Regions from separate parts of the Enterococcus diestrammenae genome, predicted to be linked through region 2. Evidence: predicted binding sites of a transcription regulator. Region 2 holds the regulator's gene; each other region holds the start of a gene.

Region 1 (6,635 bases), on a different contig from region 2:
ATGGGTTGTCTGGGACTCCATCGCCAATAACATCTGTCGGACTAGCAATGAGTCTTCAATAAACACTGCATCTGTAACCACTGGCCGTCCTTCTGTCAGGGTACCGGTTTTATCAAATGTGATAGCTCGCAAGTGGGAGAGGCGTTCCAAGGCAGCGCCACCTTTGACCAAAATACCATTTTTAGCCCCTGCCGAGATTGCTGCCAAAGTAGCTGGTGTGGCAGAAGCAACTAGTGCACAAGGTGAAGCAACCACCAAAAGGACCATGCCACGATAAAAGCTTTCATGCCAACTCCAACCTAAAAAGAAGTAGGGTAGAAAAATCATTAGAGGAACCGCGATGAGTACGATTTTTACATAGATATTTTCGATTTTATTGATAAAAGTCGCTGTTTTAGTCGGCTGATTTTCAGCTTCTTCCACCAATTTGACTATTTTTGCCATTACCGTATCGCTGGCTACCGTCCGAACTTTTACGGTGAGGGCGTTGCCAAGATTGAGAGTACCACCGTAAACCTCAGCGCCAACCGTTTTTTCCGCAGGGAGGGATTCCCCGTTGATGGCTGCTTCGTTGATTGGGGAGTTGCCTTTGGTAATGATGCCATCGATGGGAATGGTGCCGCCTTTGGGAACCATTAGTAAATCTCCCACGGTGACTTCTTCGACTGGTACTTCTTCAAGGGAACCATCAGGAAAGTACTTCAGTGCTAAGGTTGGTTGCAGGTTCATGAGCGCAGTGATTTCTTTGCGGCTTTTGTTAGTGGTATATTCCTCTAAAAAACCACTGAGACAAAAGATAAAGGTTAACATCGCCCCTTCAAACCAATTTCCGATGATGCAGGCACCAATCGCAGCTAACGCCATTAGCAAATCCACATTGAGAGTTTGTTTGTGTATGAGTTCTTGCAGGCCTTCGCTAGTTTGTTTCCACCCGCCAAAAATAATAGCAATTATAAAGAGGAGGGGAAACCAAGTGAGGGCCATTGCTTGTGCGATACGACCAGCAATCATAAAAGCTAAACATAATAACGTAGAGAGCCATGCTCGTTTTTCGTCTTTTCCCATTACGGACACCTTCTTTCACTACAAGACTATCATATTGTTTTCCCTAATTGATAATAGAAACGCTTACATGAGAACGATAGTGTTTCTCAAGGATGGACGTAAAAGATCGAGCCAAGTAAAAGATGAGGTTTAAAACTGTGAACTAGAAACACCATTGAGGTCTTTTACGCTAGCAAAAAAGTAGGGTTTCTTTTCCAACAGTTGGTACTTATCAGTCCCAGGACATTTCAAGTGATACTTCAAAAGTAAGTTCACTTTATTTTTTACTAAGGGATGGTGTTATCTTTTGCTGTGTGACATTTATCAGACGTTACTTGCAAAAAGAAGCTTATCTTCCTGAAGATAGGGGAAGATAAGCTTCTAATTTGGCTAATTAAGAGCTGGACCACAAGAACGGAGATTTTCTGATTCTTTCAGTCAAGGGTCACCATAGTTTTACGCTAAAATGAATCTTTACAAAACGGCCGACATCCTTAATCCTTACATTGCTATCAGCCAATAACCAATCAAGATTGCACCTAATACAATGCGGTACCAACCGAAGACGGTGAAATCGTTTTTCTTCAAATAGTTCATTAAGAATTTAATCGCGAGAATGGAGACTACAAAGCTGACCAGCGTTCCGACTAATAAGACGATAGCGCTTTGGAAGTCAAAACTATTGCCCTTAAGAAGGAATTTTAGGACTTTTAAGCCGCTTGCCCCTAACATGGTAGGAATTCCCATAAAGAATGAAAACTCGGTTGCAACAAAGCGCGAGGCACCGATTAGGATTCCTCCTAAGATAGTTGCACCGGAACGAGAAGTCCCAGGCACTAATGAGAGGACTTGGAACATTCCGACTAACAAAGCCGCCTTATACGTAAAATCATTTAGGCTGGTACATTTTGGCTTGACTGTTTTGTTGCGTTTTTCCACGACGATGAAAGCAATCCCATAGACGATTAACATGATGGCAACAGGTAAAAAGTGATGGAAATTCGCATCCAACCAATCATCCAAAGGCAAGCCGATAATCACTGAAGGGATCACGGCGACGACCACTTTGAACCACAAGGACCACGTTTCCTTTTTTTCGACTTCGGATTTTGAGGGAGCAAAGGGGTTCAGTTTATTGAAATAAAGAAAAATGACAGCTAAAATCGCCCCTAGCTGGATCACAACATTGAACATCGTCATAAAGTCTGGCGGCATATCCAGTTTGATAAACTCATCTGCTAGAATTAGGTGACCGGTACTGGAAATTGGTAGCCATTCAGTGATACCTTCGATGATACCGAGAAGAATCGCTTTTACAATATTTAATAAAAACAAGGGAATCATTCCTTTCATAATAAAGGGCTTTTCCGATAAGTAAAAGCCACATAACTGAAAGTATAGCGTTTTTTGCTAGTAAAACCAACCGATTTCGTAAGAGGACTTCATCCTTATAAAAATTTAAAGAAAACACCAACGATGATTGCCGTAGAGCCAATTATCGTTGGTGTCATTTGACGAAATATTCTAGGACAATAGCCCTCGTGAAATTTCTCGACCTTTTGCAATATATTGGGTGTTGCCGATTTCTTCAATTGTAAACTTACCATCAGCGTATAGAAGGCGAGTGACGCTACCGTTAAGTAAATCGACACGGACCGGCTGGGTACTATCGATCAGGTTTAGCAAAAAAGCAATGGTAAAGCCATGAGAGACGACGATCCCTTTTCCTCCGCCATGTTTTTCGATTCGATGGGCGATGTCCTCAAAACCGGAGTAAACTCGTTGGGCGATTACGTCATAAGGTTCCGCCCAATGAGCAGAATCCGCGCTATAGACAGCGTGAGCGATGTCTTTAAAGGAAATATCGGTTTCCCACATTTGTTCGCTAGTTTTAAAGTTGAGCACGCGGGGTAAGACGCCCCACATTTCAGAATCATAGCCACCTTCTAATGATCCCCAGCACCATTCGCGAATCCGATTATCGATAGAGTAAGGTGGTTTGGGTTGTTGAAGAGTCTCTCCAAGGATCAGGCGCATGGTTTCGATGGCTCGGCCGGAATCGCTAGAAACCGCTTCGGCAAATGTCAGATCCCTTAGACCTAAGCCGAGGTAATGGATATCTTCGGCACCTTTGGCAGTCAGAGGGGTATCGCACCAACCTTGGGCTCGTTGCAAGGCGTTGAACATGGTTTTTCCATGACGGATGATGTACAGTTCAGTAGTCATAAACACATTCCTCATTTTTCTATTATTAGTTGTTGAAAAAAGGGTTGTACCGTTTTTCTCGTTCGATGGTGGTAGCAGCTCCGTGGCCTGGATAGACCGGAAACTCATTAGGGAGAGTAAAGAGTTGCGTCCGGATGCTGGTCAACAATTGTTCTAAGTTTCCAGTCGGTAAATCTGTCCGACCGATACTTCCTCTAAATAAGGCATCTCCCGAAACTACAAAATCTGGAAAAACAAAGCTGACACTGCCGATGGAATGTCCGGGGGTCGCCACGACTTCGAAGCGGAGACCAGCGATATCGTAGGCTTTTAGTTCAAACAAGTGATCTGCTGGGCGGATAAAGACGTCATCCATATCATCGTGACGCCCTAGACCTGAAAGATTCATCTGGGGGTCACTGAGCCAAGCATCTTCTAGAGGACTCACATAGACCGGGATTTGGTAGTGGTCTCGCAGCTGATCGACAGCTCCAATATGATCATAGTGGGTGTGGGTCAATAAAATTGCTACCGGCTTGGCATCATTTTTGCCAATTACACCAATGATTTTTTCGGCTTCAGCGCCAGGATCGATGATTAGTAGATGTTGCTCGTCGGAAACAAGATAGCAGTTTTCTTGAATCGCACCAGTAGGGATTTGGAGAATATTCATCACAGTCACTTCCGTTCGTTTATTGATTAACTCATACTAAGTATAACGCAAAGAAAATCCCTTCACAAACCAGGGGTGTTGTCAATGTATTCAAAATCGTCTGACAACCGGTGAATTTTATGATTGTTTTTTTAATGCTAGGTGATGAAGGTTTCATAGTTTTCTAATTCAAGACAGTTATATTTATTAAGTCCAAAAACATATCCAATATTTCCTTGGTCCTCGAAAGTGATTTCGAGGATTTTTTTGTGTAATAAAGCTTGTCGGGGAAAATTGATGGCTTTTACAGACCGTGTCCTTGAATGAGCAGTAGTTGCATTTTTTGAGGTGAAACGGTATGGTATAAACGTATGTTCGTCTAATGAAAATATAGCGGAAAAGTATTTAGCAGAAAGCAGGTGAGAGAAAATGGATCGTGGAAAAATCTCCGTTCGTGAGATTGTGGAATTTACTTTACGCCGAGGGGATATTGATAGTCGTCATGTTTCAAACCACACGGCACAAGAAGGCGCCCGCCTCCATCGAAAACTGCAGAAAGCTGCTGGTGAGGATTATGCAAAGGAAGTTAGCTTAAAACGGACCATGACTGTCCAAGAGGATTCTCTGACCATCGAAGGACGAGCTGATGGGATTTTTTGTGATGAAACTGGTGAAACAGTTATTGATGAAATTAAGACTTCAGAAGTTCATTTCGAAGACTTGTCAGAAGATCAGTTGGAGCTATTTTTCTTTCAAGGGATGGTCTATGGCTATCTTTATGCTTTTCAGGAACAGTTGACGGAGATAGCCGTGCAGGTGACTTATTATCAGACCACAGAAGAAGTCATCACCCGCACCCGCCGTGAGTTCACGATGACGGACTTACAACTGTTTATGGATCATTTACTTACGGAATATCATAAATGGTTGGTATTCCAAGATGATTGGCGCAGAGTTCGCAATACGGCATTGACCAAATTGACCTTTCCCTATGAAACTTTTCGTAAAGGGCAACGAGAACTGGCGGCGGCAGCTTATAAAACCTTGAAGACTTCTCGACGTCTTTTCGTCGAAGCTTCCACCGGTACCGGTAAAACGATTTCCACACTTTTTCCAGCGTTAAAGGCGATGGGAGAAGCAGATGGTGATCGTTGCTTTTATCTGACTGCCAAAACCATCACCCGACAAGTTGCTGAAGATGCCCTCAAGGCGTTAGCGAAGAATGGCAGTCAAACAAAATCGGTGACGTTGACAGCGAAGGATAAAATCTGTTTTCTAGAAGAGCGTAATTGTACGCCAGAACACTGTCCTTATGCTAAAGGCTACTACAATCGGATCAATGAAGGCTTGTGGGATTTACTTCATCATGAAAATCAAATTACACGGGAAGTTATTGAGCATTACGGGAAAAAGCATGAGCTCTGTCCCTTTGAATTATCATTAGATGTCAGTCTGTTTTGCGATGTCATTATTGGTGACTACAATTATTTATTCGATCCGACGGTTTATTTGCGACGTTTTTTTGAGGAACCAAAAGAGGACTATTACTTTCTGATTGATGAAGCCCATAATTTGGTTAGTCGTTCGCGGGAAATGTACTCAGCGACTCTGTCCCGTAATAGCGGTAACGCTTTTCAAGAAAAACTGCCGAAAAGCTTTCGCGGATTGCATCGTCGTCTCAATCAAATCGACAATGAATTTGAACTCTTACAACAACGCTCAATCGAAGAAGATTGGCGCTTTAAACACCAATCCCTGATGCCGGAGAGTCTGATTAACCGCTTGTATGGTTTTTCGGAAAAAATGAAAGAATGGTTGGCGGCCAATCCTGGCAATCCTGCAGAAGAAACTGGTTTGGCCTATTATTTTGAAGTCCAAGCTTTCTTGCGGATTTCAGAAATCTATGATGATCATTTTGAGACTACTATCGAACGCACTTATACAGATTTGAAAATCAAACTATTTTGTATCGCGCCAGCACCTTTTCTCGATCAGATGTTGGCGAAAGGTAAAAGTGCCTTGTTATTTTCGGCTAGTTTTACCCCGTTAGCTTATTATCAAGATGTTCTTGGAGGTGGGAAGGAAGCCTTGCGTTACAAACTTCCGAGTCCTTTTCCGCCAGAACATCAACGGATTTTAGTAGCTGATTATATCGAAACGACTTATCGTAAGCGCCAAGCTAGTTTGCCACTAGTCGTTGATGCTATTTATCAAATGGTTACGGGCAAAACTGGCAACTATTTGGTGTTTTTTCCTTCTTATCAATACTTGGATGAAGTAGCCAGCCTTTTTGCCAGCAATCATCCAGAGATCACTTGTTTAATTCAGGATACGCAGATGGTTGAAGAGGAGCGGGAGGCTTTCTTAGCACGGTTTGAGGCAAATCCTATTGAAACCTTGGTGGGCTTTTGCGTTTTGGGAGGCATATTTTCGGAAGGGATTGATTTAAAAGGGGACCGCTTGATTGGGACCGCCATTGTTGGTGTAGGACTGCCACAGATGAATCATGAGCAAGACTTAATCAAAAACTATTTCGATGACGCTCAGGGCAAGGGATTTGAATACGCCTATCAACTACCGGGAATGAATAAAGTGTTACAAGCAGCTGGTCGCGTTATTCGCGATGTATCGGATTTTGGGGTGGTCTTACTGTTAGATCAGCGGTTTATCTCCCCCAGATATCAGAAACTCTTTCCCCAGCATTGGCGTCATGCCCGTTTAGTCCATGGTACCC
Region 2 (6,635 bases):
ACAGCTGGACGCAAATAGTCAGTAAACACGAAGAAAGTTCCGCCATAAACATGAGTTCCACCATGAAGTTGGATACCGTTCATCGCTGCTGCCATGGCGAATTCTCGCACACCAAACCAAATATTACGACCATCGTAATTTCCTGGTTCAAAGGCTTTCTCGTCGGCTACCATCGTATTGTTAGAAGAAGATAAATCTGCCGAACCACCCCAGAAACTTGGAACCGCCTTGGAAATTGCTTGAATCATTTCCTTGCTAGAAACCCGACTAGCCTGACTTGAACCTTCTTCATAAACTGGTAAAGCTTCATCCCAGTTTTCAGGCAACTTGTTAGCAAATGCGTCTTTTAACTCGTTAGCCAGCTCTGGGTATTCTTTGCTATAATGAGCAAACATATCTTCCCAAGCTGCTTCTTCTTTTGAACCACGATCAATAATGGCTTCTTTAAAACGAGCAGCCGCTTCTTCTGGAACTGTAAACTCTGGGTAATCCCAGCCATATGCTTTTTTCGCAATTTCCAAACCTTCTGCGCCTAGTGGAGCCCCATGAACCTTATTGGTACCTTCATTTGGTGCACCAAACCCGATGATGGTCTTCACTTCAATCAAGCTTGGTTTGTCGGTTTCAGCTTTAGCTTCCTCGATAGCTTTGGAGATAGCTTCTAAGTCGTTACCATCTTCTACCAAAATATGTTGCCATCCGTATGCTTCAAAACGTTGACCAACATTTTCTGTAAAGGACATGGAAGTCGGACCATCTAAAGAAATATCATTTGAATCATACAACACGACTAATTTATTTAATTTCATATGACCGGCCATGGAACACGCTTCTTGAGAAACACCTTCCATTAAGTCGCCATCACCACACAAAGCAAACGTGTAGTGATCCATCACTGGAAACTCAGGACGATTGTATTTTGCTGCCAAATGAGCTTCAGACATTGCCATCCCTACAGCCATAGCAATCCCTTGTCCTAAAGGTCCTGTTGTTGCTTCAACGCCATCGGTATGATCTACTTCTGGGTGTCCAGGGGTTTTACTGCCCCATTGGCGGAAGCCTTTCAAATCATCGATGGTTACTTGATAGCCAGCACAATGTAACAAACTGTACAGCAAAGCAGAACCATGGCCTGCTGATAACACAAAACGATCCCGATCGACCCAATTACGAGAAGTTAGCGGGTTGATTTTCAAATGACGTGTCCACAATGCGTAAGCCATTGGTGCTGCCCCCATTGGTAAGCCAGGGTGGCCTGAATTGGCTTTTTGAATTGCTTCAATACTTAGTGTACGCAGGGTATTGACCCCCAGCTGGTCGACTTTATCAAACAATACGAAATCCTCCTGTATCTTTATTTAGGTATATTATACCTTTATTTTTTTGTTTTGCAAAGAAGGAATCTAAGCCTTCTTAAAAAGCTATTTGCGATCATGGAGACCTTTTTCTTTTTGAATTTGCTTGAGCTTCTCCGGTGTCACATCGTTGCCTTCAGGATCTACTACTTTCATACCTTCAATATGGTGGCGCATCCCTGAGCGGAAAGCTTCTAAGTACTCCTGTCGTAGAAGAATCTGTTCTTTTTCTTCAGCAGCGGTTAACGTGCCACTCTTTTTTTTGCGACCCAATTCGTTGATTCGTGCCATTTTTTCTGCTGACAGCATTGGCTTGCCTCCTTACCATTGTGAAATGGATTCAATACGATTCCAAATGAAACGAAGGATTGTTAATCGCCTCGATTCCCCGTTTCACCTCCTCTATCATAAACTAAAGCCGGCAAAAATTACAGTACAAATTCACCAATCAAATGGCTAAGAAACCTTCTCCCCTCATTAAAGTTGCCAAATTTTTGCCAAGGGAACAACTAGCGAACAAATTTCGCCAACAAGCGAACATTTGTTTGATTTCGCTTTTTACGTATGGTACACTTAGCATAGTAAAGAAAGTAGGTGTAATCATGGCGAAACGAACAGACTCCCGCCAAGAGGAGATCTTGCGCTTCATACATGAACGAGTCACAGAAAAAGGCTATCCCCCAACCGTACGAGAAATCGGTGAAGCTGTCCACCTGTCTTCCACTTCTACCGTCCATGGGCACCTTTCCCGACTCGAAAAAAAAGGACTACTCCAACGAGATCCAACTAAACCCCGAGCGATTGAATTAACGCAAGCCGGGTTGGACTTAATTGGCATCAAATCTGAAAATATGCCTGTGCTAGGTGTGGTCACTGCTGGTGAGCCAATCCTCGCCGTGGAAGAAGCTTCTGACTTTTTCCCCATTCCACCAAATTTGAGTAACGATATTGGTAGTCTGTTTATGTTGACTATTCGTGGTGAAAGCATGATCAATATCGGTATTTTAGATGGTGACCAAGTCATCGTACGACAACAACGGGATGCCCAAAATGGGGATGTCGTCATTGCCATGACCGATGAAAATGAAGCTACTTGCAAACGATTTTTCCGTGAATCTGACCATGTCCGTTTGCAACCTGAAAATGATTTTATGGATCCCATCATTTTGCCAAACGTGACGATTTTAGGCCAAGTAGTTGGTCTTTACCGCAGCCACGTTGGTTGATTTCTAGGAGATCTTCAACTTTTTGCTTGAAGATTTCTTTTTTTGCTTTACAAACCGAACAAACATTCGTATAATAACTATACAAACATTTGTTCGTATAACTTAGATGAGGTGAAGAAAATGAATGGAATTCGAAATGTTGCTTTAGTGGGATTAGGATTAGTCATTAGCTATGTGGTGGTCACATATGGAGTCGAGCTGGCAGCCATGATTTTTGTTCCCCTCTTCTTCTTATGGTTTACCTTGTGGGATGATAAACAGATTCGCCAAGCCCAACGCCGTCAGAGCCGCCAATCTGTCAGCTATCCTAGTCACAAGTAAATTGATAAATAGAAACAGGAACAAATAGGAGCTGTTGCCAGTTAAAGGCAAGAGCTCCTATTCGTTTGGCTATTATCAGATGAACTTGGTAAAATCGGAAAACAAAATGAGCACATTTCCGGAGATTTTCTCGGATAGTGGCAAACTTTGTTTTAGTGAAATGTATGTGCTTTTGTATTTAAGACTAGCAGGCTCTTCTTTAAAGTTCATGAAGTCATGTCCAGCACACAACAACATGACAGAAAAAGCGTGTTTTTAAGTTTTAATCTATTCGTTTTCAAAGCAATAAAAAAGGTACTGCAACCAAAATTGTCAGTACCTTTTATCATTAGTAATCCATCAAGGTTAAGATTTCGTAATTGGCAATTTTATCACGGCCATGCAAGTCTTTTAGCTCGATTAAGAAGGCACAACCGACAACGATACCCCCCAGTTTTTCAACTAGATCAATGGTCGCTTTGACGGTACCACCAGTAGCCAATAAATCATCACAAACCAAGACTCGTTGTCCCGGTTTGATGGCATCGGCATGTAAGGTCAAGGTATCTGTGCCATATTCCAACTCATAGGATACTGAGATGGTTTCTCGTGGCAACTTCCCTGGTTTGCGGACTGGCGCAAAACCGACTCCCAATTCATACGCCACAGGACAGCCCACGATAAAACCTCGTGCTTCCGGCCCCACTACCATATCAATACTTTTTTCTGCTGCATAATCCACGATTTGCTTTGTAGCTTCCCGGTAGGCCTCACCATTGGCCATGAGCGGGGAAATGTCGCGGAAGACAATCCCTTTTTGTGGGTAATCAGCAATGCTTGCGACATAATCTCTTAAATCCATCTTGTTTCCTCCTATGATGTGTGAAAAACAGTCTTCGCTATAAGTTACTGTGTTTGAAAGTCATCTGATGAATCCCTTTCTATAATCAAAGGAATCCTCCCTATCAGCAAACCTAGTTCGTCAACCAAGCCTTTAATGTGCCAAGATCTGACAACAATAAAAATTCTTCACTTTTTATCTTTTTCAAGCGAGATGCATATAATTTGCTGGATTCCAATGCTTTTTTCTCAGCAGTGGGCTCTCGTTGCAAAACACCATCGCTTATTGTAACAAATTTCAGATCAAAAAACACCTGAATCATGAAAATCAATAATTTTGGTGGTAAATGTAAATATCCCGCGATTTCTGGTAATTTGTTGCGAATATCTAAGCGGGGTTGTGCCGCAATTAGTTTAAAAAGACGAGCGTATTGCTCCCGAGTCCCAATCCCATCTAAATACGCATCATCATGCGCTTCTAAGACGAACATCACCCGATTGATTTGTGCTTGCTGCAGGACCTCTTTAATCAAGGTAGGATCTTCTGGACAATCGAGAAAGGCAATTTCCTGATAATTATCCGCAGTCAAGGTTTGCTGCAACTGTTCCGCTCCACGATAGCGATAAATACTTTCGCCAAACTGACTATCTAACGACCGACTCAAACGATTGAAGGCCAACAACAAGGTTGCCTTTGTAGGATTAAAGAGCCGGACATTTTTTTTGCCTCGGAAATCAAATAACTGTAGGCCGGTGACTTGGAAATCCACTAGCTGCATCTGCGGTTTTTTGACCCCGTTCCATTCATTGATGGCAAATTCCCCTACCAGGGTGAAGGCTTCACCCTTAAATTCCTCTATTTCAGAGCCAAAGTCAAAGCCTATGACATCCAAAGCATCTGCTGATGAATCATCGACTACCGCCATCTTCAAGTGTTGCTGATTGGCGCCTATTTGTCGTAAAACAGTCGTTCCTGTCGCTTTCAAAGCAAAGCGAGGCAAGGGATTATCCGTTCCAAATGGCGCTAACACAGCGAGGCTTTCAATAAACGGTAAGGTAATATCAGTGACTTTTACCTCACCATCAATAAGCAATTCCTCACCAGTCGTCAAATCTAGCTTCTGCTCATCGAGATAGTCAACCATGCGCTGTTTTAACTCAGCCAAATTTTCTTGAGGCAAACTCAACCCAACCGCCGCATGGTGTCCACCAAAACTTGTAAATAAATCCCGCATGCCATCTAACATCTGGTAAAGATTCAAGGCTTCAATACTACGACCAGAGCCTTTACAAATTCCATCTTCTTTAATCGTCAAAACAATGGCTGGCTTTCCGGTACTCCGAAGAATTCGTCCCGCTACAATCCCCAATACCCCCTCATGCCAATTGTGACCAGCGACTAGGTGGATTGGACTATTGGGATCCAGCATCCCCATAACTTCCTCAGTGATGGCTGCAACTAAAGCTTTGCGCTCTTCGTTGATCGTATTTAAACTACCGGCCAACTGGCGAGCTTCCTCTTCATCAAAAGTAGTCAGTAAAGTCACGGCCGGATTGGGATCTCCTAATCGACCAACGGCATTTAGACGAGGGCTGATTGCAAAACCGATCATCGTTTCATCGACATCGGTAATTTTACTTTGGGCTGCTCGAAACAGCTCTTGTAGACCGATGCGCTCCGTCTGTTTGATCATTTGAAGACCAATCGATACCATGACGCGATTTTCATCGGTCAAAGAAACCATGTCTGCAATCGTTCCAATAGCTGCTAAATCCATAAACTCTAGTGGCACCTCATCTAGTAAGGCACAAGCAACTTTGAACGCAACCCCGACGCCTGCCAAATCTCCAAACGGATACTGCCCTTTTGGATGGCGAGGATGAATAATGCCATACGCATTTGGTAATTCTGCTGGCAACTCGTGGTGGTCTGTGACGATGACATCCACCCCTTGGCTATTGGCAAAATCGATTGCTGCATGTCCGGAAACACCATTGTCTACCGTGACAATCAGCTGGATTCCACTTTCAATCTGTTGGTGATAGACATCCAGATTAGGGCCATAGCCATCAGTGAAGCGATTCGGTAAGTAAACGGTAACGTCAGCCCCCATCAATTCTAGCGCTTCTTTCATCACCGTCGAACTGGTAATACCGTCCGCATCGTAATCACCATAGACTAAAATCCGTTCCCCGTCTGCAATCGCTTGTTGGAGACGAACCACGACTTTATCCATATCGTAAAATAAAAAAGGATCATAAAGATCAGTTAATTGTGGATTCAAAAAAAGTTCTAGCGCTTCCGGTTCCCGAATATTTCGCTGCCATAAAAGCTTAGCAATCGCTTCAGATAAGCCACGTTCCTGGATTAACTTACGAAACTCGTCAGTCAAGACGGGGCTCTCCGGAAACTTCCATTGATTTTTTGCCTGATGCACGAAAATCACTCCCAACTGTATGATTATAGCAAAGGCAAGAAAATCTGAAAAGAAACAAAGTGGAAAATCTTTGTTTGCTAGGTAAATTTAAGTAAAAACACAGGTTCACCAACTTTTACTAGAACTTTTTGTCTAGAAGACGCAAGCAATAGTAGCTGATGAACCTGTGTTTAAGCCAGTTAGCCAAAAATGCCGGATTATTTTTTATTGAAGAGACCACCCGCTAAGAAATCACCAATCTGAGGGAACAAGGTGTAAAAACGAGCAGCGACTTCCAGATAACCAGGAGCGTTGATTTCCCGCTTCGGCCATTCCATACTACGAACGATTCGTTCTGCTAGTTTCACCGGATCAAGCACATGATTTCCCATGGCATCTAAATAATTGCCAGATGGATCCGCCTTGTCGAAAAATTCCGTAGCCACCGGTCCAGGATTGACGGTCGTCACCTGGATACCAGCCGGTTTTAATTCCAA
Region 3 (6,635 bases), on a different contig from region 2:
GCGTGACCAATGCAGCGATTGCTGACGCTGTGAAGATTGCAAAAGAACATTTTTCCGGCTTAATTATCGCTGGTAAGATGCACAGTGCAGGCTCCGACGAACCAGTGGTTACTAAAGAAGCGATTGCTGCTTATGCAGAGGCTGGGGTAGATATTTTGTTGATGCCAGCAGTGGGAACAATTCAAGGCTTTTTGGAACAAGATTTAATCGAAGCTGTCAAATTTGCTAAAGCGCGGGATTTGCTTACCATGACAGCCATTGGCACGAGCCAGGAAAGTGCTCGTCCAGAAACCTTGCGTCAAATCGCTTTGACTGGAAAAACTTGTGGTGTCGATATCCAACACATTGGCGATGCCGGCTATGGTGGATTAGCACCGGTGGAAAATATTTTTGAAACCTCGATTGCAATTCGAGGGATGCGTCATACCTTGTATCGTTGTGGACAATCAATCAATCGTTAATTTGCGGATTGAGGATATTAGTAAAAGGCTGTTTAGAGATGGTGCTATCTCTAAACAGCCTTTTTTCAATCCAAATCGCTCCATTTGTGTAAGGCATGGAAGGCGACGTGGCGGATTTCGTCGTAATGAATTTTTTCTTCGGCGATATAGATGCCTAGTTCGTCATAGCCACGGATTTTGCCGATAATATCTGGTGAATAGCCACCTTCTGGATCGACTTCTTCTTTTTGAAGGGCAATGACCCGATCTTTAATCTGGGCTTCTCTCAAAAGTGCGCCGATTTCTTCGGTAGTCATCATTGGTTTGGCCGGCCAAGTCAGGGCGCGTTCTTTTTTTTCAAGGGCCAACTGACTGGTGTGCTCGGAAAGGTAGAAACCGTTCCATTTGAGTTTTTTGCGATCTTGGTAAGGGTGTAATTCGTTTGTCATAAGCCATCTAATCCTCCTGCACCACCAGCATGTCCGCCGACTAAATGGGAGCGGGCAATGCTACGAGCGCCATCTAATTTACTTGTTGCGTGGACGATTGCGGTAAAGCCATATTTACTACGGATTTTGTCGATGATTTGATCCAAGCGCTGATCGGCTGCTGCTTTTTCGGGAGTTTCAAACAGACTCAGTTGGCGACTATTAGTGAAAAGTAGTTGCGAATAACTGATGCCCACATGGCGCACGACTTGTCCGCGATAATACTTGCGAAAAAGTTGAAGACAGTAGGCGGTTAGTTTTTTGGTGCTATCCGTAGCAGGGATCTTCATCTGATGAGAAAACCCACCTCTGGTCTCTCCTTGGGCGACACCGATGAACAAGCTGATACACTGGGTGAGGCAGCCATGGCGACGAATGCGAGTGGCAACTTGTTCAGCCATTTCTTTGACGACAATTTCGATTTCTTGTTGTTTGACGTAATTTTTGGGGAGAACTTGGCTATTGCCGTAAGATTTTTCCTGCACCACGGGACTTTTTTCTGACAAAATCGTTCGATCGATTCCATTGGCATGGTAATAGTATTGTTGACCCATGACGCCAAAACGCTGGCGTAGGAGTTCAGGATCAGTATGGGCCAGCTGGTAGATACTATCGATGCCCATCTGATAAAAATTTTGGGTCATGCGCCGGCCGATGCCCCAAAAGTCCTGCATGTTAGGGATTTTCCAGATGGTTTCAGGAATGGTTTGATAGGTCCACTGGGCTTGATAGTTGTCATTGTGTTTGGCGGCATTGTCCAAGGCGAGTTTGGCCAGAAGAGGATTATCGCCAATCCCGACTGTCAAGACTAACCCTAGTTTTTCCAAGACTTCTTCTTGAATCCGCCGGGCCAAGAGGTGACGTTTTTGACTACGACTCAAGGTGGGATCAGGGAAAAAGAGATTCAATGAGGCAGTCACGTCTAGAATGGATTCATCGATGGAATAAATCAGCAAATCTTCGTCAGCAACATAGTTACGAAAAATAGCGTTGAATTTGACATTTTCCTGGATGTATAGGTTCATGCGTGGAGAGACTTTGATTAAGTCAGGGTGGGCGGGTAGATTATCGGCTCGCGTGACATTTGTGATGCCGAGTGTTTTTTTTGCCATGGGGGAAGAGGCTAGAATGAGACCGTTTCCGGTGTTGTCGGCCGTACTCATGACGACAAGGAGAGTCGTCAGGGGATCCAATCCTCGCAGGGCACACTCCACGGTAGCATAAAAGGATTTAACATCGATAAATAAAATATCGCGGACAGGTTCGGTAGCATAATCAAATCCTCGCTGCATCAATCAGACACCTCCTTTCGATCTAAAATAGCCTCAGGAGCAACTCACTAGTTGATGGTGACTTCGTGAGTAACGCCTTTCTTTTATTATAAGAACATATGTTTGCGTTTGTAAAGCGAACAGTAGCTAAAAATTGTAAAGTTAATTTATGACACCCTAAAAATCGGTAAGGTGCTAGCTAAAGTAGACGACTAACTGAAAAAGAATTTGTCATTACTGCATTATTTTAACGGTCACTATCTAGACCTATTAGCCAACCGTCAAGGGTTCTTTAGGGAGTGGCACTTCTCCCGCCACCTGAGGGCTGCTCCAGAAGGTTTATCTGTTTTTTAGTCAGGCAGTTTTGCTAAATCGGTCAATTTTTAAGCAATCGTTTTACTTTATCGATAAATGTAAGCGTGTTAAACTTTAAATACGGTATAACTTATCGTATTTAAACTGGCAAGGAGCTTTGTCTAGTTATTTAGCTAGGACAAAGCATCAACAATAGGAGGGAATCGTTTATGACAAAAGCAGGCAAGAAAGTATTGGCAGAGTTGACTGGAGCAAATGCTGTAGGACCTTTTGTTTCTGTGATGCTCAACACCCATGTGGCCCACCAGGATGTGGAGAAGGACCAAATCAAGTTCAAGAATTTTGCCAAAGAAGCCAAAAAACGTTTTGAAAAGAAATATCCCGACAAGAATTGGAATACCTACCAGGAAAAAATTGATGCTATTTTGGCAGATCAGTCCTTTTGGCGTAGTGGTCAAACTAGCGTAGCGATCTTTTTATCTGAAGAACAAACAGTGGTGCATCGTATGAATATTCCCATCGATGACCAATACTATGTCGGGGATATGCCTTATTTGTTAGGTGTTATCAAAAATGGACAGTTTAACTATACTTACTATCTTTTGGCTTTGAACCGTGATTCCTTGAAACTTTATTTTGTCGACAATCAACAAGTAACGCCAGTCGAGCTTCCGGAAGGGGCGCCAGTGGATGTGCCGACAGCTTTAGGAGAAGAGCTGACTGGTGGTAGTTTGAATTATCGTACCCTAGGGAGTCTATCTGGTTCTAATAAAGAAGGGGTTGCCTATCATGGGGTGAGTGCCAAAGATGAAGAAGTGGCAATCGACTGGAAAAACTATTATCAAGCAGTGGATATCTTCTTACGTGAGGACTTTGACAATCCAGAAAACTACCCCTTGTACTTGTTTGCTTTACCAGAAAATCAGACAATGTTCAAAAAATATGCCAAAGTACCATTCTTCAGTAGTGAGGTTGCCATCAGTGCTTCTCCGGCCTCTTTGAGTACTCAAGACATCGCAGCTCAAATTGGTGAAGTAGCTAAGCAACGGGCAGAAAAAGAAATCACAGCCTATCAAAAGCTGATGGATAAGAAATTTATGGACCAATTGGTGGATATCGTACCTGCTGCCAAAGAGGGACGGATTTCCCATCTCTTTATCGCTACCAGTAATTTGGTGGACGGCTTTGGGGAAGACCCTGATACTGAGTATGATCGACGCCAAGTATTGAATACGATGGCAGACTATGTGGTGAAAAACGGCGGTGAAGTCTTTATTCTTGACCAAGCTGATGCGCCAGATGAAAAGAGTCTCGTAGCCATCTTGCGTTATTAAAACTTAAGATTTGAAATCCCTTCCCATCAGTCTTTTTTCTGATGAGGGGGGATTTTTCTTCACTTTTGTTAAAAAGATTAGGTAATGATTGCAAACTATGTTACAATACAAATTGTAGTTTTAGTGAAGGGCTTTTATGGTTTGTTTCCATAGTTAAACATCCCCATTGACACCCGATACATGAAATTGCGCAAAACAAATTGTGGGCAAACCCCACACAGGAGGATATTTAATATGCAAACAGGTACTGTAAAATGGTTCAACGCTGACAAAGGTTTCGGTTTCATCACTGCAGAAGACGGCAACGACGTATTCGTTCACTTCTCTGCAATCCAAGGTGACGGCTTCAAAACATTAGAAGAAGGTCAAACAGTGACTTTCGACGTTGAAGACGGCCAACGTGGCCCTCAAGCAACAAACGTTGTTAAAGGCTAATCCATTTTAAACCAACGAGTCTGACGGAAATCCCGTCAGGCTTTTTTTAATAGCTAAAGAACTTATAAAAATTAAACTCCAAAAAGCTTGATGTATCAGGAACTAAGTGGTGTAGTATACCGTCATTTTGATGTCTGAAAAAGGTGAAATTTAGCTCCGTAGGAATTGGGTTGACGGTAGCTAGACCGGCAAAAGCCAAACGAAAAATCTGTTTGTCTTTTGCCTTGCGCATTCAAACTTAGAGTAAGTGGTGCAAGCACCACAACTCTAAGTAATTCATTACGCATCTTTAGAGCTACTGTCAATCCAATTCTACTCTGCTAAATCTCACCTTTTTCATGGTACATCTGCTACCTTACAAGAAAACAATTTGCTGGATTTATGAAGCAAAAGGAATAAATTGATTATCGATAAAACAGGGCGGACTTGCTGGAGGAGAATGCTTCGGGTAGTAGTGTTAAGGATGTCCGAAGGCTAAAGGAGCATATCGCATACAGTTCACCTAAGCAGAAATCGCTAAGGTGAGCTAGTAACATGACAACTGTTTTTTGTTGGCATTTATTGGTCCCACTACAACTTGAGGGATTCTCCAGAAGCAAGACCGGATGACTTTCTCATAGCTAAAGGTAGGGTGTCAAAAGTACAAGACAAAATGATTGAAAAACTAAATCCCATATCTTATCTAAAAAAGCTCAATCAAGGAGGAGACCAGACCTAAAACGATAGGAAGGCTGCTTTTCTCCTATAGTTTACTTAAGGGTGCTTATATTTAGAAAAGTACTTTTGACACTCTAACCAATAAAGAGCGTATAAAAGTTAAACATCAAAATGACTTTGATCTCAGCAGGGAGGCACTGGACGTTTGGTTGCCCCAAGTGTTGCCGTTGTAGTATAATTTTTCTCGATGCAATAGAGAGGATGACAAAGATGGCTCATGAGGCAATTTACGCGGTGGTGGATATTGAAACTACCGGTACCGATCCGAAAACTGATCGAATTATCCAGATTGGCTGTGTCTTGATTCAAAATGGCCAAGTGATCAATCGTTTTGCCACTGATGTCAATCCGGGAAAACGAATTTCAAAACAAATCCAAAATTTGACCAAAATTAGCAATAGTCAAGTACAAAAGGCTCCCTATTTTGAAGATATTGCGCCAACTATTGCCAATTTGTTGGCGGATACGATTTTTGTTGCCCATAATATTTATTTTGACTATCAATTTTTAAATCACGAATTTCGGCGGTGTCAGGTACCGGAGATGACGATTCCGGGGATTGACACGGTGGAACTGGCACAAGTCTTTCTGCCCACCGCCACGAGTTTTCGTTTGGGTGATTTGGCTGAAAACCTCGGTTTACACCACGACAATCCACATCAAGCAGATAGTGATGCGGAAGTGACTGCCGCGCTATTGCTGTATATTCAGCAAATTATGCGGGAGTTGCCTTTAGTGACGATGGAAAGAATCGCTAGTCTTGCTGATATGATGGGGATGCAGACGGGGATGTTTATCCGCAAAAACCTCATGGAGATGCGCCGGAAAAATCCTCCCTTGGCAGACAATTTGCTGATAGTTGACGGGATTGCACTACGAAAAAAGCCCTTGCCCTTGTTTGAAAAAAATCTTTATGAGAGTATCTATCCTTTGAAAAAGAAGGCAAAGGAACAGCTTTTTAACGGACAATTACACTTTTATAAAGAACAGGCGCGGCTGATGAATTTGGTTTATCGTCATTTTTCTGACAGTCAATCGGAGGGGTTGCCGACTACGAAAGATTTGTTTATTGAAGCAGCGACAGGGATGGGAAAAACCATCGGCTACTTATTGCCGGCGGCTTATCTAGCCACACCGGAGGAACCGCTGATTGTCAGTACTGCCTCTTTATTATTGCAAGATCAGTTGGTCCAAAAAGATTTGCCACTTATCAATCGAGTGCTACCGCAACCGTTAGTGGCCACCGTGATCAAAGGGCAACGGCATTATTTGGATTTGGCACGTTTTGCTATTTCCTTGCAAATGCCGCCACAGCAAAAACAATACCGCTTGTATCAAATGGCGACGCTGGTTTGGCTAACAAAGACGGTCACCGGTGACTTTGACGAGTTAAATTTGCTTCGGTTGGACCATCCTTTTTTCCAAGATTGTGGGCACCGAGGGACGGTTTTATTAGATTCAGAAAATCCTTTCTATCCTCATGATTTTCTGCGCTTTTTGCATAAACGCATGAGTCAAAGCAACCTATTGATTGTCAACCATGCTTTTTTGGCGCGGGAATCTTTGCGAGAACGCCCGCAGCTGCCTAAAAGTCGCTTTTTATTGATTGATGAAGCCCATCATTTGCCTGATATT

What was found. The regulator LexA, encoded in region 2, represses DNA repair genes until DNA is damaged. The targets are predictions, from matches to a motif close to CNAACANNTGTTNG.
Region 1: a site for LexA is predicted at 4,266-4,279, ahead of ACO03U_RS08810 (ATP-dependent DNA helicase). Genes of this name have one in related genera too.
Region 3: a site for LexA is predicted at 2,312-2,325, ahead of ACO03U_RS02215 (Y-family DNA polymerase). Genes of this name have one in related genera too.

The regions. Positions count from the first base shown of each region.
Region 1 covers NZ_JBMRGR010000011.1:16,592-23,226, reverse strand. The annotation lists gene ACO03U_RS08835 (heavy metal translocating P-type ATPase) at 1-1,065, opposite strand, end outside; gene ACO03U_RS08830 (undecaprenyl-diphosphate phosphatase) at 1,546-2,379, opposite strand; gene ACO03U_RS08825 (histidine phosphatase family protein) at 2,569-3,270, opposite strand; gene ACO03U_RS08820 (MBL fold metallo-hydrolase) at 3,296-3,922, opposite strand; partial or broken gene ACO03U_RS08815 (DUF6485 family protein) at 3,990-4,067, shown strand; gene ACO03U_RS08810 (ATP-dependent DNA helicase) at 4,331-6,635, shown strand, end outside.
Region 2 covers NZ_JBMRGR010000010.1:5,078-11,712, reverse strand. The annotation lists gene tkt (transketolase) at 1-1,334, opposite strand, end outside; gene ACO03U_RS08190 (DUF896 family protein) at 1,422-1,664, opposite strand; gene lexA (transcriptional repressor LexA) at 1,958-2,581, shown strand; gene ACO03U_RS08180 (hypothetical protein) at 2,702-2,902, shown strand; gene ACO03U_RS08175 (adenine phosphoribosyltransferase) at 3,231-3,743, opposite strand; gene recJ (single-stranded-DNA-specific exonuclease RecJ) at 3,856-6,159, opposite strand; gene ACO03U_RS08165 (SDR family NAD(P)-dependent oxidoreductase) at 6,357-6,635, opposite strand, start outside.
Region 3 covers NZ_JBMRGR010000002.1:138,553-145,187, forward strand. The annotation lists gene ACO03U_RS02205 (DUF7916 family protein) at 1-461, shown strand, start outside; gene ACO03U_RS02210 (hypothetical protein) at 527-889, opposite strand; gene ACO03U_RS02215 (Y-family DNA polymerase) at 886-2,220, opposite strand; gene ACO03U_RS02220 (baeRF6 domain-containing protein) at 2,724-3,848, shown strand; gene ACO03U_RS02225 (cold-shock protein) at 4,083-4,283, shown strand; gene ACO03U_RS02230 (helicase C-terminal domain-containing protein) at 5,211-6,635, shown strand, end outside.